DNA from 3 places in the Streptomyces sp. NPDC102278 genome. Region 2 is predicted to be linked to each of the others. Evidence: riboswitches for the same ligand, from Rfam matches in the RefSeq annotation. Region 2 holds a riboswitch; each other region holds the start of a gene.
What was found. Region 2 has a riboswitch for thiamine pyrophosphate ahead of thiO (glycine oxidase ThiO). Riboswitches for the same ligand answer to the same signal wherever they lie in the genome.

Region 1 (7,037 bases), on a different contig from region 2:
AGTACCTCGCCGATCCGGCCGAACTGCCAACCCTCGTCGGTCTTCAGCCCGCGTCCGACGATCGCGGCGACGGGATAGGCGAAGAACAGCCCGAAGAAGACGAGCGGGAGCGCCATCAGGCCCAGCCTGACCAGCGTGGCCCGCGCCCCCTCCTTCGGGCTCACCCGTCCTACTTCACGGCGAGCGAGGACCATGCCTTGACCCACTGCTCACGGTTCCTGGCGATGGTCTCCGGCGCGACGTTCTCCGGCTTCTCGATCACCACACCGTGCTTCGTGAAGAGCTCCGGCAGCGCCGCGTTCTTGACGACCGGGTTCACGAACATGTTCAGCGGCATGTCTTCCTGGAACTTCTTGCTGATCAGGAAGTCGAGGAGGGCCTTGCCCCCCTCCTCGTTCTTGGCGCCCTTCAGCAGGCCCGCGAACTCGATCTGGCGGAAGCAGGTACCGGTGGAGACGCCCGTCGGGGCCTCGGTCGGCTTCGGTTCGCCGTACAGCACCTCGACCGGCGGGCTGGAGGCGTAGGAGACGACCAGCGGGCGGTCGCCCTTGGCCTTCCTGCCGCCCGCGGAACCGGAGAACCGCTCGTTGTAGGCCTGCTCCCAGCCGTCGACGACCTCGACGCCGTTGGCCTTCAGCTTGGTCCAGTAGTCCTTCCAGCCGTCCTCGCCGTACTTGCCGACGGACGCGAGGAGGAATCCGAGCCCGGGTGAGGAGGTCGCGGCATTCTCGGTGACCAGCAGGTCCTTGTACTCCGGCTTGATCAGGTCGTCCAGCGTCTGCGGCGGGGCGATCTTCTTGTCGGCGAAGTACTTCTTGTCGTAGTTGACGCAGATGTCGCCCGAGTCGATCGGGGTGACCCGGTGCTCCTTGTCGAGCACGAACTCGGGCTTGACCTCGCCCAGGCCCTTGGCCTCGTACGGCGTGAAGATGCCGTTGTCGAGGGCGCGCGAGAGGAGGGTGTTGTCCACGCCGAAGAAGACGTCGCCGCGCGGCGAGCCCTTGGTGAGGATCTCCTGGTTCAGGGCGGCGCCGGCGTCCCCGGACTTCAGCTTCTTGACCGTGTAGCCGCTCTGCTGCTCGAACTCCTTGAGGACCGGGTCGCTCACGTTGAAGGAGTCGTGGGAGACGAGCGTGACGGTCTTGGACTTCGGGGCGTCGCTCGCGCCCGCCGGCTTGTCCTTGGTCTCTCCGTCGCCGCAGGCGCTGAGGGTGCCGATGCCGAGCGCGGCCACGAGCGCGATGCCCGCGTACTTCCTGATGGTGCTCACTGGTCAATTCCTCCTGGGATGTCCAGGAGAAGACGCGGCCCTGCCCGGCGCTCTGTGGAGCGGACGCCGGGCAGGGCGCAACAGCTTGAGTGGTGACCGAACTTCCTACCCCGAATGACCGGGGCGAGGTTCAGAGGGTCTGCGGTGACGGTTACCGCACTCTCAGCGCTGTGGCGCTCCCCTGTCGGAATATGAAATTTGTTCGGCCACAGAGTACCCCGTGGCCGAATGTGACCGACCGGAAGCGGATCTAGCGCTCCGAGGCGGCCAACTGGCCGCACGCGCCGTCGATCTCCTGACCGCGGGTGTCCCGTACGGTCACCGGCACCCCGTGGCGGGCGATGGCCTCCACGAAGGCCTTCTCGTCCTCGGGACGCGAGGCGGTCCACTTCGAGCCGGGCGTCGGGTTCAGCGGGATCAGGTTGACGTGCACGCGCTTGCCCTTGAGGAGCTTGCCGAGCAGGTCACCACGCCAGGCCTGGTCGTTGATGTCGCGGATCAGGGCGTACTCGATGGAGATGCGACGGCCGGACTTCTCCGCGTACTCCCAGGCCGCGCCCAGCACCTCGCGGACGTTCCAGCGGGTGTTCACGGGGACGAGGGTGTCGCGCAGCTCGTCGTCCGGCGCGTGCAGCGACACGGCGAGACGGCACTTGAAGCCCTCGTCGGCGAAGCGCAGCATGGCCGGGACCAGACCGACGGTGGAGACGGTGATCCCGCGCTGGGAGAGCCCCAGACCGTCCGGCTCCGGGTCGGTCAGCCGACGGATGGCGCCGACGACCCTGTTGTAGTTGGCCAGCGGCTCGCCCATGCCCATGAAGACGATGTTGGACAGCCGGGCCGGCCCACCGGGGACCTCGCCGTCGCGCAGCGCGCGCATGCCGTCCACGATCTGGTGCACGATCTCGGCCGTGGACAGGTTGCGGTCCAGACCCGCCTGGCCGGTGGCGCAGAACGGGCAGTTCATCCCGCAGCCCGCCTGCGAGGAGATGCACATGGTGACCCGGTCCGGGTAGCGCATCAGCACGGACTCGACGAGCGTGCCGTCGTGCAGCTTCCACAGGGTCTTGCGCGTGGTGTCCTCATCGCACGAGATGTGCCGCAGGACGTTCATCAGGTCCGGCAGCAGCTCCTGGCGGAGCTTCTCCCGCGAGGCCGCGGGGATGTCCGTCCACTCCGCCGGATCGTGCGCGTACCGCGCGAAGTAGTGCTGGGAGAGCTGCTTGGCCCGGAACGGCTTCTCGCCGATCGCGGCGACCGCCTCGCGGCGCTCGGCCGGGGTCATGTCGGCGAGGTGCCGGGGCGGCTTCTTCACCCCGCGAGGGGCGACGAAAGTGAGCTCTCCCGGAACAGGGCGGGCCATGGCAGGTACTCCTCGTAAGACGAAAGGCGCGCCGCAGAAGCAGCACGCCTTTCAAGAGTAACCGGAGGCCGGTGTCAGCCGGTGCCGACGAAAGCGGCCAGCAGCAGCCACACCACCGGAGCGGTCGGCAGCAACGAGTCGAGCCGGTCCATGATCCCGCCGTGTCCCGGCAGCAGGGTCCCCATGTCCTTGATGCCCAGGTCCCGCTTGATCATCGACTCGCCGAGGTCGCCCAGCGTCGCGCTGACCGCGACGGCCAGCCCCAGCAGCAGGCCCTGCCACCAGGCCCCGCCGTCGACCAGGAACTCCATGCACAGCGCGCCGGCCGCCATCGCGAAGGCCACCGCCCCGAAGAGTCCCTCGCGGGTCTTCCCGGGGCTGATGCGCGGGGCGAGCTTGGTCTTGCCGAAGCGCCAGCCCACGGCATAGGCCCCGGTGTCACTGACCACGGTCAGCACCAGGAACGTCACCACCCGCTGCGGGCCGTCGTCGGCCGCGAGCAGCATCGTGACGAAGGTCGCCAGGAAGGGCACGTAGAACGCCGCGAAGACACCCGCCGTGACGTCCTTGAGGTAGTCCTCGGGCGGTTCGGTCATCCGCCAGACCAGGACCGCGAGCGCCGTCAGGGCCATGGCGACCCAGGCTCCCTCGGCCCCCCGGACGTAACCGGCGATGATCATGGCGGCGCCACCGACCGCGAGCGGGACGAGCGGCGCCTTGATGCCCTTCTTCTCCTGGAGCCGGGAGGTGAGCTCCCACAGCCCCACGACGACCGCGACGACGACGACGCCGACGAAGACCGCCTTGACGATGAAGAGGGAGGCGAAGATCACCGCACCGAGGCCGACGCCGACCCCTATGGCGGCACGCAGATCCCGCCCCGCACGCTTCTTCGGCGGCGGGGGCGAGGGGTCCTGCGGTGCCTGCGAGGGCGGAGGCGGGGGGCTGGGCATGGGCTCCTGCGGCGGCGTCTCGTCGCGGAAGAGGGGGCCGCCTGCGGCGGCGGCCCCCCGATCGCGTGCTTCCCGGTCGTCGAAGTCACGGCCGGCGGCATCGGGCACGATGGGCATGGGCCGAGTCTGCGGGCCCGCCTGCGCATCGTATGCGGGACCCGCCGGAACCGGCTCCGGCTGCCAGGAAGAGTCGTTCATCAGACTTCGAGGAGCTCGGCTTCCTTGTGCTTCAGCAGCTCGTCCACCTGCGCGACGTACTTCGCGGTGGTGTCGTCGAGCTCCTTCTCGGCGCGGCGCACCTCGTCCTCGCCGGCTTCCTTGTCCTTGACCAGCTTGTCGAGGGCGTCCTTGGCCTTGCGGCGAACGGCGCGGATGGAGACCTTGGAGTCCTCGGCCTTGGTACGCGCGACCTTGACGTACTCCTTGCGGCGCTCCTGCGTCAGCTCGGGGAAGGTCACCCGGATGATGCGGCCGTCGTTGCTCGGGTTGACCCCGAGGTCGGAGTCGCGGATGGCCTGCTCGATGTTGCGCAGCGCGGACGCGTCGAAGGGCGTCACGACCGCCATGCGCGGCTCGGGCACCGCGAAGGAGGCGAGCTGGTTGATGGGCGTGATGGCGCCGTAGTACTCCGCCACGATCTTGTTGAACATCGCCGGGTGCGCACGTCCCGTGCGAATCGCGGCGAAGTCTTCCTTGGCGACGACGACGGCCTTCTCCATCTTCTCCTCGGCCTCGAGGAGGATTTCTTCGATCACCACGTGCTCCTGCATGTCAGATATGGATGGTTCAGGCGGGCGGGGCGGGCCGGTCCGCACCGTGCGCGGACCGGCGATGCGGAGGTCAGACCCGGGTGCCCTGGTCGCTCACGAGCGTGCCGATCTTCTCACCCTTGACGGCGCGGGCGATATTGCCCTCGGCGAGCAGTTCGAAGACCAGGATCGGCAGCTTGTTGTCGCGGCAGAGCGTGATGGCCGTGGCGTCGGCGACCTTGAGGTCCCGGGACAGCACCTCGCTGTACTCCAGCGCGTCGAACTTCACCGCGTCCGGGTTGGCCTTCGGGTCGGAGTCGTAGACCCCGTCGACACCGTTCTTGCCCATGAGCAGGGCTTCGGCGTCGATCTCCAGGGCGCGCTGGGCCGCCGTGGTGTCGGTGGAGAAGTACGGCATGCCCATGCCGGCGCCGAAGATGACGACGCGGCCCTTCTCCAGGTGCCGCACGGCACGCAGCGGGATGTACGGCTCCGCGACCTGGCCCATGGTGATGGCGGTCTGGACGCGGCTGTCGATGCCTTCCTTCTCCAGGAAGTCCTGGAGGGCGAGGCAGTTCATGACGGTGCCGAGCATGCCCATGTAGTCGGACCGCGCACGGTCCATGCCACGCTGCTGCAGCTCGGCGCCGCGGAAGAAGTTGCCGCCGCCGATGACGATCGCGATCTCCGCGCCGTCTCGGACAACGGCCGCGATCTCGCGGGCGATGGCGTGCACGACGTCAGGGTCGACGCCCAGTCCGCCGCCGCCGGAGAAGGCTTCACCCGACAGCTTCAACATGAAGCGCCGGCCCTTCTTCTCGTGGTCGCTCTTGTCGTCGGAAGCGGTGTGGGTGTCCACGCCCTGATTCATGGAGATCTCCTCGTGCACATACGAAGAAGGCCATTGCCGGTGGGTCCTCGCGGTTCCCTCTACGGCAATGGCCTCCTCGTCAGATCTGCGGTCGTCCTGCGCAAGCGTGGACGACTGCTTCAGACCCTACCGGGGTCCGGTGTCCGTCGCGTACGGACGGACTCAGATGCCGACCTTGATGCGGCTGAAGCGCACCAGGGTGACACCGGCCTCGTCCAGAACCTTCTGGACGGACTTCTTGTTGTCCAGCGCGTACGGCTGGCCGAGCAGGGTGGCTTCCTTGAAGAAGCCGTTCACGCGACCCTCGACGATCTTGGCGATGGCAGCCTCGGGCTTGCCCTCCGCGCGGGTGATCTCCTCGGCGACGCGACGCTCGGACTCGACCTTCTCGGCCGGCACGTCTTCCTTGGAGAGGTACTGCGGGGCGAACGCGGCGATGTGCTGCGCGACGCCGCGGGCGACCTCGGCGTTCTCCTTGTCGAGCTCGACCAGGACGCCGATCTGGAACGGCAGGTCGGGCATCGTGCGGTGCATGTACGCCGTGACGTAACCGCCGGTGAACTGCGCGAAGCGGTCCAGGACGATCTTCTCGCCGAGGTTGGCGTTGGCCTCGTCCACGAACGCCTGGACGGTCTTGCCGGGAACGATCTCGGACGCGAGCAGCGCCTCGAGGTCGGCCGGGGACGTCGCGGCGATGTGAGCGGCCAGCTCGTTGGTGACGGCCTGGAACTTCTCGCCCTTGGCGACGAAGTCCGTCTCGCACTTGAGCTCGACGATGACACCGGAGGTGTTGTCGTCGGCGATCAGGGAGGCGACGGCACCGTTCTCGGCAGAACGGCCCTCGCGCTTGGCGACGCCCTTCTGACCCTTGATGCGGAGCGCCTCGATGGCCTTGTCGACGTCGCCGTCGGACTCGACCAGTGCGTTCTTGCAGTCCATCATGCCGACGCCGGTGAGCTCGCGGAGCTTCTTGACGTCAGCGGCGGTGTAGTTCGCCATGAGTCTGGGATTCTCTCTCGAAGTCGTAGATCTACGGGTGAACGGCGGAGGAGTCGCGCTTGTGGCGCGGCTCCCCCGCCGTCATCGTCCGTGCTGCGAGTGCCCGGCGCGTGAACGCCGGGCGCTCTCAGTGGGTCAGGCCTGCTCGGCGTCGGCGGCCGGAGCCTCGACAGCCTCGGCGTCGGCGTCGGCGGCCGGGGCCTCCGCGGCCGGAGCCTCGACGGCCTCGGCGGCGGGCGCCTCGGCAGCGGCCTCGGCCGGAGCGGCCTCGGCGTCGTCAGCCTTCTTCTCGCCCTCGAGGAGGTCGCGCTCCCACTCGGCGAGCGGCTCGGCGGCGGCCTTCTCGCCCGGCTTCGAGTCGCCGGTCGCAGCGCCGGAGCGGGCGATGAGGCCCTCGGCGACGGCGTCGGCGATCACGCGGGTGAGCAGGGTGACGGAGCGGATCGCGTCGTCGTTGCCCGGGATCTTGTAGTCGACCTCGTCGGGGTCGCAGTTGGTGTCGAGGATCGCGACGACCGGGATGTGGAGCTTGCGCGCCTCACCGACGGCGATGTGCTCCTTCTTGGTGTCGACGATCCAGACGGCGCTGGGAACCTTCGACATCTCGCGGATACCACCGAGGGTCTTCTCCAGCTTGATCTTCTCGCGAGAGAGGACCAGGAGCTCCTTCTTGGTGAGACCCGAGGCCGCGACGTCCTCGAAGTCGATCGCCTCAAGCTCCTTCAGACGCTGAAGGCGCTTGTAGACGGTCGAGAAGTTGGTGAGCATGCCACCCAGCCACCGCTGGTTGACGTACGGCATGCCGACGCGCGTCGCCTGCTCGGCGATGGCT
Region 2 (7,037 bases):
ACGCCGGCGAGGCTGGAGGTGGGCGACGGAGCCGGAGGCTAGAAGGCCGGGCGTTCCGGGTCGAGGGTGGCGCGGCCCTCGGTGGGGGAGGAGGCCTCGGCGAAGCGCCGCTGGGGGATGCGTCCCGCGCGACGGGCGAGCCGCCCCGCCGAGACGGCGTCCCGCATCGCCGCCGCCATCAGCGCGGGCGACTGCGCCCGGGTGACGGCCGACGCCAGCATGACGGCGGCGCACCCCAGCTCCATGGCCAGCGCCGCGTCCGAGGCCGTGCCGGCGCCCGCGTCCAGGATCACCGGAACCCCGGCCCGTTCCACGATCAGCTCGAAGTTGTGCGGGTTGCGGATGCCCATGCCGGAGCCGATGGGGGAGCCCAGCGGCATGATCGCCGCGCAGCCCACGTCCTCCAGCTTCCGCGCCAGCACCGGGTCGTCGTTGGTGTACGGGAGCACGGTGAAGCCCTCGTCCACCAGGGTCTCGGCGGCGTCGAGCAGTTCGACCCCGTCCGGGAGCAGGGTGCGCTCGTCGGCGACGACTTCGAGCTTGACCCAGTCCGTGCCGAGCGCCTCGCGGGCCAGCCGGGCGGTCAGCACGGCCTCGCCGGCCGTGAAGCAGCCCGCGGTGTTCGGCAGGACCGCGATGCCCAGCCGGGAGAGCACGGACAGGACCGAGCCCTGCACGGTCGGGTCCAGGCGGCGCATGGCCACGGTGGTCAGTTCCGTGCCGGAGGCGACCAGGGCGCGCTCCAGGACGTCCAGGCTGGGGGCGCCGCCCGTGCCCATGATCAGGCGGGAGGTGAAGGTCCGGCCGCCGAGGGTGAAGAGGTCGTCCGCCATCGCCGTCAGCCTCCCTGGACCGCGGTGAGGACCTCGACCCGGTCGCCTTCGCCGATCTCGGTGTGCGGCCACCGGCCGCGCGGCACCACGGTCTCGTTGAGCGCCGCCGCGACCCCCTTGTGGGCCCGGGTCAGGGTGGCGACCACCGCGTCGAGGGTGGTTCCGGCCGCGACCTCGCGCGGTTCGCCGTTGACGGAGATGGTCATGCGTACGACTCCTGACGTGCCTGGGTGAATCGGCGCGGGGTGAAGGGGCGGGCGACCTCCGGCATGGTGCCGGTGGCCAGCAGTTCCGCCATCACGTCCCCGGTGAGCGGGGTCAGCAGCACCCCGTTGCGGTAGTGCCCGGTGGCCAGGTGCAGGCCGGGCAGCTCGGTGGGCCCGAGCAGCGGGGCGTTGTCGGGGGAGGCCGGTCGCAGGCCGGCCCGGGTCTCGGTCAGCGGGAGTTCGGTGATGCCGGGCACGAGCTCGTGGGCGTCGCGCAGCAGCTCGTAGACCCCGCCGGCGGTGACGGTGGTGTCCCAGCCGAGTTCCTCGCTGGTGGCCCCGACGACGAGTTCGCCGTTCTCGCGCGGCACCAGGTAGACGTGGCTGCCTCGGACGACGGCCCGTACGGTCCGGGAGAGGAACGGCGCGTACGAGGCCGGCACCGTCAGTCGCAGCACCTGGCCCTTCACCGGCCGTACCGGGACCCGCACCTGCGGTGGCACGCCCGCCAAACGGCCGCTGAGCGAGCCCGCCGCGAGCACCACCTGGTCGGCGCGCAGCTCCGTACCGTCGTCGAGCACGGCCCCCGCGGCCCGGTCGTGCAGCACGGTCAACCGGTCGGCGTTGGCCCGGTGGACGCCCACCCCGGCCCGTTCGCAGGCGGCCAGCAGCGCGGCGGCGAGCCGGCGCGGGTCCACCTGGTGGTCCCCGTCGACGCGCAGGCCGCCCCGTACGCCCGGGGCCAGCATCGGTTCCAGGCGCCGGCACTCGCGGCCGGTCAACCACTGTGACTCCAGCCCGCAGCGACGCTGGAGCGCGTGCAGCTCGCGCAGGTGCAGGCGGTCGTCGGAGTCCAGGGCCACGGCGAGGGTGCCGCAGGCGCGGTAGCCGATCTCCAGCCCGCCGGCGGCCTCGGTGAGTTCGGCGGCGAACTCCGGATAGCGGGCGGCGGAGGCCACGTTGAGCCCGAGCAGGGTCTCCTCGCCGTAGTGCAGCTCGGTGACGGCGGCGAGCATCCCGGCCGCGACCTGGGCCGCGCCCCCGCCGGGGTTCGGATCGGCCAGTACGGTGCGCAGCCCGCGCCGGGCCGCCCGCCACGCGACGACCAGGCCGATGACGCCGCCGCCGATGACGAGGACGTCGTGGACGTCGTGACCCGCTTGTCGTGACGAGTGCGATGAACGTGCGGAGTGCGATGAACGCGATGAGTGCATGGGTGTCCAGCCCCTCCCTTCGCCGGCATGACCCGGATCAGGTTCGTACGGTCGGAGGCCGGTCAGCCTCCCTCTCAGCCCGGTGCGCCCGGACTCCCGCGATAGGTACGGTGGCCAGACTAACCCCGGGGCCGGTGCCGGGTAAGGCTGCCTCCCCGCCCGCCATTCCTGACGGAGCGTCAGAAGATTAGGGTGGGTGACGTGAGCGAGCAGACGGAACACACTCAGAGCGGCGTCGTCATCGTGGGCGCCGGAATGGCCGGCGTGCAGACCGCGGTGGCCCTGCGCGAACAGGGCTTCACCGGCCCCCTGACCCTGTTGGGCGCCGAACCCCACCAGCCCTACGACCGGCCCCCGCTCTCCAAGGCGGTCCTGCTGGGCAAGGCCGAGGACTCCGCGTTCGACGTGGACTTCGAGGGGCTCGACATCCGCCTTCGACTGGGGACCGAGGTCACCGGCCTGCGCGCGGGAGCGCGCGAACTCGACACGGAGGCCGGCCCGGTCCCCTACGAGGCCCTGGTCCTGGCGACCGGCGCCGAACCGCTGACCCTGCCCGGCTCCGAGGGAGTCCGGGGCGTCCACCTGCTGCGTACCCTCGACGACGCCGCGCGACTGCGCCCGGTCCTCGCCGCCGCGCCGGCCGTGGTCGTGGTCGGGGCCGGCTGGATCGGCGCGGAGTTCACCACCGCCGCCCGGGAGGCGGGCTGCGCCGTCACCGTCGTCGAGGCGGCGGACCGGGTCCTGGCGGGCGCCCTGCCCGAGGCGGTCGGGGAGGCGATGGGCCGCTGGTACGCGGAGGCGGGCGCGACCCTGCTGACCGGCGCGCGGGTGGCCTCGGTGGAGCCCGGCCGGGTCCTGCTGGCCGACGGCCGGGAACTGGCGGCGGGCGCGGTGATCGTGGGCATCGGGGCCCGCCCCGCCACCGCGTGGCTGGCGGACTCGGGGATCGACCTGGGACCCGACGGCTCGGTCACGGCGGACGCCTGGCTGCGGACCTCGCTGGAGGACGTGTACGCCGTGGGGGACTGCGCCTCGTTCCCCTCGGCCCGCTACGGGGCCAGGCTGCTGGTCCACCACTGGGACAACGCCCTCCAGGGCCCCAGGGTGGTCGCGGCCGACATCCTGAGCGGCGGAACGGACCGCGCCTACGATCCGGTGCCGTACTTCTGGTCGGAGCAGTTCGGGCGCTTCGTGCAGTACGCCGGGCACCACGACGCGGCGGACGAGACGGTGTGGCGGGGCGATCCGAGCGACCCGGCGTGGTCCGTCTGCTGGCTCCGCGACGGGATCCTGGTCGCCGTCCTTGCCGTGGGCCGTCCCCGCGACCTCGCCCAGGGCCGCCGCCTGATCGAATCCGGCGCGCCCCTGGATCCGACCAAGGTCGCCGACCCCGGCACCCCCCTGAAGTCCGCCGCGGCCTGAACCGGAGACGGACACGAGGCGCCGCCGATCCGAGCCGGGGCCGGGCGGCGCCTGCCCCGGCGCCCGGACGGACGGCCCGGGTACCGGCGGCCGGCCCGAGATGGCAGGCTTGTCCCCGTGACCGAGATTGACGCAAAGATCGATGCCCTTGTTCCCGCCTGGCTCTACCTCCCCGACATCGCGGAGATGCTCGACATCGAAGTGACCCGGGTCCGCCAGCTGGTCAAGGAAGGTCAGCTGCTCGCCGTGCGCCGCGGCGAGAACCGCTCCCTCCAGGTACCCGCCCCCTTCATCGACGGCGACAAGGTGGTCAAGGGCCTGGTCGGCCTGCTGACGGTGCTCCGCGACGACGGCTTCTCCGACGCGGAGATCCTGGAGTGGATGTTCACCCCGGACCCCACCCTGCCCGGCACCCCCGCGCAGGCGCTGAGCGAGAATCGCGGCACGGAGGTGAAGCGCCGCGCTCAGGCGCTCGCCCTCTGACCGGCTGATTCGCCGAACCAACCGGTGTACGGGCCGAGCGCGCGGGCCCGTACACCGCCACGACCACGGGGGGTACACCCATGCAGCAGCTGTCCGACGCCCGGCTCTACCTGTGCACGGACGCCCGCAAGCGACAGGGTGACCTCCCCGAGTTCCTCGACGCCGTCCTGGCCGGCGGGGTGGACATCGTCCAGCTCCGCGACAAGGGCATGGAGGCGGGGGAGGAACTGGAGCACCTCCAGGTCTTCGCCGAGGCTGCCCGCCGCCACGGCAGGCTGCTGGCGGTCAACGACCGCGCCGACGTCGCGCACGCCATCGGCTCCGACGTCCTACACCTCGGCCAGGGGGACATCCCCGTTCCCGCCGCCCGCGCGATCCTCGGCCCCGACGTCCTGATCGGCCGCTCCTGCCACTTTGAGTCGGAGGTCGACGCGGCCGTCGCCGAGCCCGGCGTGGACTACTTCTGCACCGGCCCCTGCTGGCCCACCCCCACCAAGCCCGGCCGGCACGCCCCCGGCCTCGACCTCGTGCGCCACGCCGCCTCCCTCACGCAGGACCGGCCCTGGTTCGCCATCGGCGGCATAGACGCCGGCAACCTGGACGAGGTCCTCGACGCCGGGGCCACCCGAGTCGTGGTCGTACGCGCCCTCACCGAGGCGTCCGATCCGGGGGCGGCCGCCGCCGAACTGGCCAAGCGGGTCCGCGCCCGTCTCGTGTAGCCGGGTGTCCAAAAACGTGTCCAATGGGCGGACAGCGCTTCGGCGTCCGCCGGCACGCGTCTAACCTGCCGGTATGGCCCTTGGCACCGCTTCCACCTGGTCGGACCGCGCACACACGGTCCGCGACCTCATCGCGTCCGGGCGCTCGTACTCCTTCGAGTTCTGGGCGCCCAAGACCGAGAAGGGCGAACGCAACCTCTGGAACGCGCTCCGCCGCATCGAGGCGGTGGGCCCCAGCTTCGTGTCCGTCACCTACGGGGCCGGCGGCTCCACGCGCGGAGGCACCGTACGGGCCACCGAGGCGATCGCCGCGAACACCACCCTCACCCCCGTCGCGCACCTCACCGCCGTGGACCAGTCCGTCGCGGAGCTGCGTCACGTCATCGGCCAGTTCGCCGACGCCGGCATCCGCAACATGCTCGCTTTGCGCGGGGACCCGCCGGGCGATCCCATGGCCGACTGGGTCAAGCACCCCGACGGCGTGGACTACGCGGCCGACCTGGTCCGGCTGCTCAAGGAGTCCGGCGACTTCTGCGTCGGCGTCGCGGCCTTCCCCGAGATGCACCCGCGTTCGGACGACTGGGACACGGACATCCGGCACTTCGTGGACAAGTGCCGCGCGGGCGCCGACTATGCGATCACCCAGATGTTCTTCGATCCGGAGAATTATCTGAGGCTCCGCGACAGCGTCGCGAAGGCGGGTTGTGAGACCCCGATCATCCCCGAGGTCATGCCTGTTGTGGGCATCAAGCAGTTGGACCGGCTGCCCCAGCTCAGTACCGCGGTCTTCCCCTCGGCGGTAAAAGACCGCATGCTCGCCGTCAAGGACGATCCGGCCGCTGTACGCTCCATTGGCATCGAGTTCGCCACGGAGTTCTGCGCGCGGCTGCTGTCCGAGGGTGTTCCGGGGCTGCACTTCATCACGCTGAACAACTCCACGGCGACTCTCGAAATCTACGAGAACCTGGGCCTGCACCAGCGGGCCTGAGCGGCCGTCCCCCGTTCCCGCGCCGGCGGCCGCACCGAGAGGGGCCACGCATGGGAATGACGGTCCTCTACACCGCGTTCGGTTTCGTCGCGTTGTGGCTGCTTGCCGAGGTCCTGATGCAGTACAAGGCCCGGCTCCGCTGGCGCCTGCTCGCCTTCGCCGGTTTCGCCGGCGTGGTCGCCGGGGTGGTGCTGCCGTCGGTGCTCGTCATCGCCGTCGGCGCGACCGCGTTCGCGATCGGCCAGACCCTGGTGACGCTCTCCTTCCGCAAGGGCTTCGTGGCCGGTTGGGCGCTGCGCCGGGCCGGAGAACCCGTACGGAAGCAGAGCGGCCGGCGCCGGGGCGCGGGCGGTGCGCGCCCCGAACGCCCGGCGCCCACGCTGGAGGTGACGGGGCTGGAGTACGACGACCGGACGGCCGCCGCCGGCCGCCGCGACGGCGCGGACGCCCCCGACGACTTCGACGACGCGGAAACGAACGTCTTCACCCCGCAGCCGGTCCCCGAGGACACCGGCTCGTACGGTATACAGAGCTTCGCCCCCCAGTACGGCGACCAGCGCGGGTACGCGGACCAGTCGGGGTACGCGGGCCAGTCGGGCCAGGCGGCCGAAACGGCCGCGTTCGCCTCGCCGTTCACCAACGGCGGGCAGGACGGCACGTACGCCCCGCAGTACGACGCGCAGCCCCAGGGCGGCTACGACTACTCCACCGGCTACCCGACGGGTGAGCAGCAGGTCTACGCGGCCTACTCGGACCCGTACATCGGCACCGGCGGCGGCGTCACCCCGTCCCAGACGCAGGACTACGCGCCCTACGCGGACTACAGCGGGCAGCAGTACTCGATGGACACCCCGCCCGGTGGGGTCTGGGTACCGCAGCAGCGGTCCACCGACGAGTACGCCCAGCAGCCCTACCCGACGGACGAGCAGTACCAGCAACAGCAGCAACAGCAGCAGCAGTACCCGTACCAGGGCGGCAGCGGCGAGTACGAGCAGTACCGCTACTGACCGGCCCGGCGCCCGGCCCGGTCAGCGGGAGCCGCGGAAGTCCGCGCCCTCCACGATGAGTCCGGCCACCAGGGCGCCGGTCATGCCCGCGTGGGGGAGTCCGCCGCCGGGGTGGGCCCAGCCGCCGGCGAGGTACAGCCCGGGCAGACCCGTGGTGTTCGCGGG
Region 3 (7,037 bases), on a different contig from region 2:
ACGAGGGCGTCACCCACGAGTACCTCACCTGCGATCGGCGCGACGAGAACGACAGACGCCCCGGACTCCAGGAGAACCTCGACGCCCTCGCCATCGAGGACCATGCCGACGGTGGCTCCCGGCACGACAAGTTCGAACGGGACGCCCGCCTGCTGGGCGCCGAATTCCAGCGGGACCCGTCCAACACCCGAACCGTCTTCTACCTCGCCCAGACACTGCGCGACATGGGCGACACGGCGGCCGCCGTCCGGCTCTACGAGCGACGCGCGGCCATGGGCGGGTGGGCCGAGGAGGTCTACTGCGCGCTGCTCCAGGCCGGCATCCTGCGCGGTGACTCCGGCGACACCGCCGACTGGCCCGCCGCCATGGACGCTCTCTCGCGGGCCTGGGAGTCCCGGCCCGAGCGCCTGGAAGCCTGCTACGAACTCGCCTCAAGGCTGCGCCTCCAAGGCCGCCACCACGGCGCGCACGCGATCACCGGCGCCGTCCTCGACCAGCCGGCCCCGGACGACCTGCTGTTCGTCCAACCCTGGGTGTACCGGTGGGGTCTGCTCTTCGAGCACTCGATCACCGCCTACTGGGTGGGAGATGTGGCCGGGTCCCTCCGCGCCTGCGACCGACTGCTCGCGATGCCCGACCTTCCGGAGACCTACCGTCGGCAGACCGAGATCAACCGCGGGTTCGCCGTCTCCCGTGCCCAGCTCCGGTCCGTGATGCCTGTTTCACGTGAAACGGGCCTGCCTGTTTCACGTGAAACATCCGGGTCTGTTTCACGTGAAACCTCTGCTTCTGTTTCACGTGAAACGTCGCACGGCTCCGGCCTCTAACCCGCCGAGCGGTCCCCGAGCGCCCGCCGTCGCTGCGCCACCTCCGTCAGCGCCGGCGGGCGCCAGACACCGTCGGGCTGGTAGAGGTTGTGGCCCGGCGGCACGATCTCGTCGATCCGGTCGAGCACCGCGTCGTCGAGGACCAACCCAGCTCCGTCGACCAGCGACTCCATCTGCTCCATGGTGCGCGGGCCGATGATCACCGAGGTGACGGCCGGGTGCGCCACCGGGAATGCCACCGCCAGTTCCGGGAGTGAGCAGCCGATCTCGTCGGCCAACTCGACGAGCCGCTCCACGGCTTCCAGCTTCGCGACGTTGCCGGGAATCGCCGGGTCGAACCGAGCGGGCGTCAGTGCCGCCCGCCCCGATGTCAGGTCGACGGATCCACCGAGCCGGTACCTGCCGCTCAGGAATCCGGATGCGAGCGGACTCCAGGTCAGCACACCCATGCCATGGCGCCGGGCCACGGGGAGCACGGCGGCCTCGATGCCGCGGGCGAGGATCGAGTACGGCGGTTGCTCCGTGCGGAACCGCGGCAGCGCTCGGCGCTCGGCGACGTGATGCGCCTCGACCAGTTCGTCGGCCGGGAAGGTGGAGCACCCGAAGGCCCGGATCTTGCCTGCCCGCACCAGGTCACCGAGTACGGCCAGGGTCTCCTCGACGTCGGTGCCGTGGTCGGGCCGGTGCACCTGGTAGAGGTCGATCCAGTCGGTGTCCAGCCTCCGGAGACTGTCCTCCACGGCCCGGACGATCCACCGCCGCGAGTTTCCGCTGCGGTTGCGTCCCTCCCCCATCTGGAAGTGCACCTTCGTGGCGAGCACGACGTCGTCGCGGCGCCCCTTGAGTGCCTTGCCCACGATCACCTCCGACTCGCCTGCGGAGTACATGTCCGCAGTGTCGACGAAGTTGATCCCCCGGTCGAGCGCGGCGTGGATGATCCGTACGCACTCCTCGTGATCCGGGTTCCCCACGGCCCCGAACATCATGGTGCCGAGGCAGTGAGCGCTCACCTCTATGCCGGTCCCGCCCAGATTTCTGTATCGCATGGTCATGGCGGTGGACTCTAGGAGTTGAAGCACACTCGAACGCAAGGGATTCGGGCGCGAGGGATTCGGGCGCCAGGGATTCGAGCGCCAAAGATTCGAGCGCTGGGGATTCGATGCCCGAACGTCGCGACGAACGGACGAAGGTGCCACCGCTGTCCGATCCCCCCGGTCCGGACAACGACGGCACCGCGTCCCGCGTCAGTCCGCCAGTGGCAGGTAGACGCGGTTGCCCGAGGCGGCGAACTCGGCGGACTTCTCCGCCATGCCCGCCTGGATCTCATCCGCCTTCAGGTCACCACCGTGCTCACGGCGGATGTCCTGGGAGATCTTCATCGAGCAGAACTTGGGCCCGCACATGGAGCAGAAGTGCGCGGTCTTGGCCGGCTCCGCCGGGAGGGTCTCGTCGTGGAAGGAGCGAGCCGTGTCCGGGTCGAGGGCCAGGTTGAACTGGTCCTCCCAACGGAATTCGAAACGGGCGTCCGACAGCGCGTCGTCCCACTCCTGGGCACCCGGGTGTCCCTTGGCCAGGTCGGCCGCGTGAGCGGAGATCTTGTACGTGATGACGCCGGTCTTCACGTCGTCCCGGTTGGGCAGGCCCAGGTGCTCCTTGGGCGTCACGTAGCAGAGCATCGCGGTACCCCACCAGGCGATCATGGCGGCGCCGATGCCGGAGGTGATGTGGTCGTACGCGGGAGCGACGTCGGTGGTCAGCGGCCCGAGCGTGTAGAACGGCGCCTCCTCGCAGATCTCCTGCTGGAGGTCGATGTTCTCCTTGATCTTGTGCATCGGGACGTGGCCCGGGCCCTCGATCATCGTCTGGACGTTGTGCCGCTTGGCGATGGTGTTCAGCTCGCCCAGCGTCCGCAACTCCGCGAACTGCGCCGCGTCGTTCGCGTCGGCGATGGAGCCGGGGCGCAGGCCGTCACCCAGCGAGTACGTGACGTCGTACGCCGCCAGGATCTCGCAGAGCTCCTCGAAGTTCGTGTAGAGGAAGTTCTCCTTGTGGTGCGCGAGGCACCACGCGGCCATGATCGAGCCACCGCGCGAGACGATGCCGGTCTTGCGGCGGGCGGTCAGCGGCACGTACGGCAGCAGCACGCCGGCGTGCACCGTCATGTAGTCGACGCCCTGCTCGGCCTGCTCGATGACCGTGTCCTTGTAGATCTCCCACGTCAGGTCCTCGGCACGGCCGTCGACCTTCTCCAGCGCCTGGTACAGCGGCACGGTGCCGATCGGGACGGGGGAGTTGCGCAGCACCCACTCACGCGTGGTGTGGATGTTGCGGCCGGTGGAGAGGTCCATGACCGTGTCGGCGCCCCACTTGGTCGCCCAGGTCATCTTGTCCACCTCCTCCTCGATGGAGGAGGTGACGGCCGAGTTGCCGATGTTGGCGTTGACCTTCACCAGGAAGCGCTTGCCGATGATCATCGGCTCGATCTCCGGGTGGTTCACGTTCGCCGGAAGCACCGCGCGACCTGCCGCGATCTCCTCGCGGACGACCTCGGGGGAGACGTTCTCGCGGATCGCGACGTACTCCATCTCCGGGGTGATCTCGCCCCGCCGGGCGTACGCGAGCTGTGTGACGGCGGCGCCGCCGCGGCCCCGGCGGGGCTGACGCGGCCGGCCCGGGAAGACCGCGTCGAGGTTCTTGAGGCCGCCGCGGGGCGACGTGTGCTTGATGCCGTCGTCCTCGGGACGCACGGGGCGGCCCGAGTACTCCTCGGTGTCGCCGCGACCGATGATCCAGTTCTCGCGCAGCGGAGCGAGGCCCCGGCGGACGTCCGTCTCGATCTGGGGGTCGGTGTACGGACCGGACGTGTCGTAGAGCGTCACGTCCTTGCCGTTGGTGAGGTGGACCTGGCGGACCGGTACCCGGATGTCGGGCCGGGATCCCGCCAGGTATCCCTTGTGCCAGCCGGGCTGGCGCTCGGTCTGGCCGTCGGCGTCCTGGCTGACGGCAGGCGTGCGTGCGTCCTGAATGGTCATGAGACCTGATCTCCCTACGCCGGCATTACCCGGTAACAGGTTCGGCGGTCGACGCAGCCTCTTCCCGTACGTCGTGACGACGTGCGTACGGTGATCAGCGCCCTCTCAGCCCGGTGCTCCGAGCTCCCGCGTTGTGCAAAGGTGCCCCCACGCTAGCGTCATCTGTGGCGTGCTGAACAGTGGGCCCCCTCATCTCTTGCGATGATCGGCCGGTGACGACCTCGCCGCAGCCCCCCACCGAACCCGTAGAGCACCCCGGTCACGCCGGCCACGAACACTCCCCACACGGCCATGTGCCAAGCCCCTCCCACGGACATTCCCACAGCCACAGCCACGGCCCGGCTGCTCCCGTTTCCAAGCACCTGCGCAAGGTCATCGCGGCCGTACTGATCCCCTTCGCCACCGCCGTCTTCATCGGCATGGTGGTGCTCTGGCCGGGGGGCGCCCCCGCCCACGAACGCACCGGAGTCGGGTTCGACCGCCAGACCCAGCAGGGGAAGGTCGTCGCCCTGGCCCAGGTCGACTGCAAGTCGGTGAACGCCTCGCAGGTCCCACCCACCGGCGACACCTCCACTCCCGAGGGCCGTGAGGCCCAGGCGGCGCAGACCGGCGAGTGCAAGAAGGCCACCATCGAGGTCACCAGTGGCTCCGACGAGGGCCGGACCTTCTTCGAGATCGTCCAGCCCGGCGCTCCGCGCCAGTTGGCGAACGGTCAGGAAGTGGTGGTCGCGTACGCCCCGGACGCGCCCCGAGACCTCCAGTACTCCGTGATCGACGTCAACCGGAAGTTCCCGATGGCGCTGCTCGCCGGGATCTTCGCCCTCGCGGTCGTCATCGTCGGGCGGATGCGTGGACTGTTCGCGCTGATCGCCCTCGCCGTCAGTTTCAGCGTCCTGACCCTCTTCATCCTCCCGGCGATCCTCCAGGGGTCCAATCCGCTGCTCGTAGCGGTCATCGGAGCCAGCGCGATCATGCTGATCGCCCTCTACATGTGCCACGGGCTGACCGCGCGCACCTCGGTCGCCGTCCTGGGGACGCTCGTCTCGCTCTTGCTGATCGGCCTGTTGGGGTCGTGGTTCATCGGCTGGGCCTTCCTCAGCGGGAACACCGACGACAACACCGGCCTGATCCACGGTCTTTACCCGGAGATCGACATGAGCGGCCTGCTGCTCGCGGGCGTGATCATCGGGTCCCTGGGCGTCCTCGACGACGTGACGGTCACCCAGACCTCGGCGGTATGGGAACTCCACCAGGCAGACCCGAAGATGGGTCCGCGAGCCCTGTACCGGGCGGGCATCCGGATCGGCCGCGACCACATCGCGTCCGTCGTCAACACGCTGGTGTTGGCGTACGCGGGCGCGGCCCTGCCCCTGCTCCTGCTGTTCTCGATCGCGAACAGCAGCATGGGCGCGGTCGCCAACAGCGAACTGGTCGCGGAGGAGATCGTACGCACCCTCGTGGGCTCGATCGGGCTCGTGGCCTCGGTACCGGTCACCACGGCACTGGCCGCGCTGGTGGTCTCAGCCGACCGCCCGGGCGCTCCGGGCGCCACGCCGGCCGCGGGGCCGGTACGCGGCGGCCGGGGCCGGCGACGCAAGCGCTGAACATCGGGGCGGGACCGGACAGGGGCGACGGCGGGTGGGCGCGACGAACGGGGGAGCCGCTCAGCCCGCGTTCCGCTCGTTCTGCTGGGACGAGTCCAGGATCTTGCCGAGCGCCTCGTCGAGGTTCCCCTCGAAGTCACTCAGAGTGCGCTCCTGACCGAGCGGAACAAGCCGGTCGGTCCGGTCGAGGAACGCGACGAGCGGCGCCGCGCCGGCACGGAACAACGCGCGGTCTCCCCCGACCTGCAGACGGATGTGGACGTCGGACAGCTCTTCCGGCTCGGTGGGAGCGATGTGCACATCGCCTTCACCACAGGACTTGTTGATGCCGTCGAGGAGCAGCTCTCGGCCGAATGCCCAGGTCACAGGGGCGTCGCCGGGGAGGTGGAAGGTCAGGCGTACCGCGTAGGGGTCGTGAGCGTCGTATCGGAGTTCCACCGGGATCCGGAACGAAAGCTCCTCGGAAACGAGGAAGTTCATCATGACCTCTGCCTGTACGGACTCGCGCATTGCCTACCCCGCTGTCGTGGAAGTGGCCAGGAATGGTCCCTCTAGGCCTCTTGACAAGAGTGGTGGAAGCGCTTGCGGATCACAAGGAGTGAGTTTTCAGATACTGATAGAGAAGGAGAGGGTGCTCAACAGCGCGCCTACTTCACTCCGTAGTCGATTGACTACATAGAGCAACTCGCCCTCTTGGTGTAGGGGGAGGGAAATGGCCATCGTCGCGGCGGTGTCCCCCGCGGTGATCGGAATGGCCGCGCACACCGTGCCCAGGGAGTACTCCTGCCGTTCGACGACGGGTTGCATCCGGCCCAGGGCTGCGATGCGCTGCTCCAGGGAGTGCATGTCCCGCACCGTGTACGGGGTGATGGCCTCGACCGGGTGCCGCTCGTAGTAGTCCTTGCGCGTCGTTTCGTCGAGCTGGCCCAAGAGGCACTGACCGATGGCGTGGGCGTGGCCGGTCTCCCGAAAGTCCGCCCATTCCTCGCACGCCGGGCTGGCCTGGGTGTCCGAAACACCCACGACCTCGATCTCACCCTCGCGGAAGACCGCGAAGTAGACGGGTGCCCCCACGGCTTCGCGGAAGTGCGCGAGCGAGTCGAGGATCATGCTGCGACGTTTCTGCTGAAGTCCCCCAACGGCCAGCCGCCCTGCGGCGTCGCCGAGTACGAAGACTCCGCCCTCTCTGCGCAGATAGCCCTCGTGGGTCAGTGTGCGCAGCAGGTGATACGCGGTGGGGAGCGGAAGTCCGGCCTCGCGGGCCAGTTGCTTCGCGGGCGCTCCCCCACTGTGTGAGGCCACGGCTTCGAGCAGTCTCAACGCCCGCTGCACCGAACCGATCAGAGTCGGCACAGCGGAATTGTGAACCGAAGACAAAGCTCACCCCCAGGCATGGCACGGGCCTTGAGGGGCCCGCTCTGCGGGGGCCACCCCCGCACATGCCGTGATCCTGGGGGTCACACGTGTCGGCTAGGCGTCATAGCCGCAGGTCAGAGCGGCAGTACCGGCTTTTTCGGTGCCCCGGGAACGGCACAGATTGCCACTCTATCCATCGATTCCGTGGGTATGGATGG

Region 1: linked by a shared signal. The riboswitch ahead of ACIRO3_RS00365 (thiamine ABC transporter substrate binding subunit) and the one ahead of thiO (glycine oxidase ThiO) in region 2 are both predicted to bind thiamine pyrophosphate.
Region 3: linked by a shared signal. The riboswitch ahead of thiC (phosphomethylpyrimidine synthase ThiC) and the one ahead of thiO (glycine oxidase ThiO) in region 2 are both predicted to bind thiamine pyrophosphate.

Annotation. Positions count from the first base shown of each region.
Region 1 is NZ_JBIWLV010000001.1:90,008-97,044, forward strand. Features, by position in the region: gene ACIRO3_RS00360 (iron ABC transporter permease) at 1-116, opposite strand, end outside; gene ACIRO3_RS00365 (thiamine ABC transporter substrate binding subunit) at 170-1,270, opposite strand; TPP riboswitch at 1,355-1,463, opposite strand; gene rlmN (23S rRNA (adenine(2503)-C(2))-methyltransferase RlmN) at 1,521-2,633, opposite strand; gene ACIRO3_RS00375 (phosphatidate cytidylyltransferase) at 2,708-3,784, opposite strand; gene frr (ribosome recycling factor) at 3,784-4,341, opposite strand; gene pyrH (UMP kinase) at 4,427-5,206, opposite strand; gene tsf (translation elongation factor Ts) at 5,369-6,205, opposite strand; gene rpsB (30S ribosomal protein S2) at 6,341-7,037, opposite strand, start outside.
Region 2 is NZ_JBIWLV010000009.1:330,026-337,062, reverse strand. Features, by position in the region: gene ACIRO3_RS23140 (thiazole synthase) at 39-833, opposite strand; gene thiS (sulfur carrier protein ThiS) at 839-1,039, opposite strand; gene thiO (glycine oxidase ThiO) at 1,036-2,253, opposite strand; TPP riboswitch at 2,251-2,363, opposite strand; gene ACIRO3_RS23125 (NAD(P)/FAD-dependent oxidoreductase) at 2,455-3,675, shown strand; gene ACIRO3_RS23120 (Rv2175c family DNA-binding protein) at 3,793-4,158, shown strand; gene thiE (thiamine phosphate synthase) at 4,239-4,877, shown strand; gene metF (methylenetetrahydrofolate reductase [NAD(P)H]) at 4,951-5,865, shown strand; gene ACIRO3_RS23105 (hypothetical protein) at 5,916-6,872, shown strand; gene ACIRO3_RS23100 (phytoene desaturase family protein) at 6,894-7,037, opposite strand, start outside.
Region 3 is NZ_JBIWLV010000005.1:240,602-247,638, reverse strand. Features, by position in the region: gene ACIRO3_RS15790 (glycosyltransferase) at 1-827, shown strand, start outside; gene ACIRO3_RS15785 (aldo/keto reductase) at 824-1,873, opposite strand; gene thiC (phosphomethylpyrimidine synthase ThiC) at 2,072-3,859, opposite strand; TPP riboswitch at 3,854-3,999, opposite strand; gene ACIRO3_RS15775 (YibE/F family protein) at 4,039-5,463, shown strand; gene ACIRO3_RS15770 (SsgA family sporulation/cell division regulator) at 5,524-5,973, opposite strand; gene ACIRO3_RS15765 (helix-turn-helix domain-containing protein) at 6,070-6,816, opposite strand.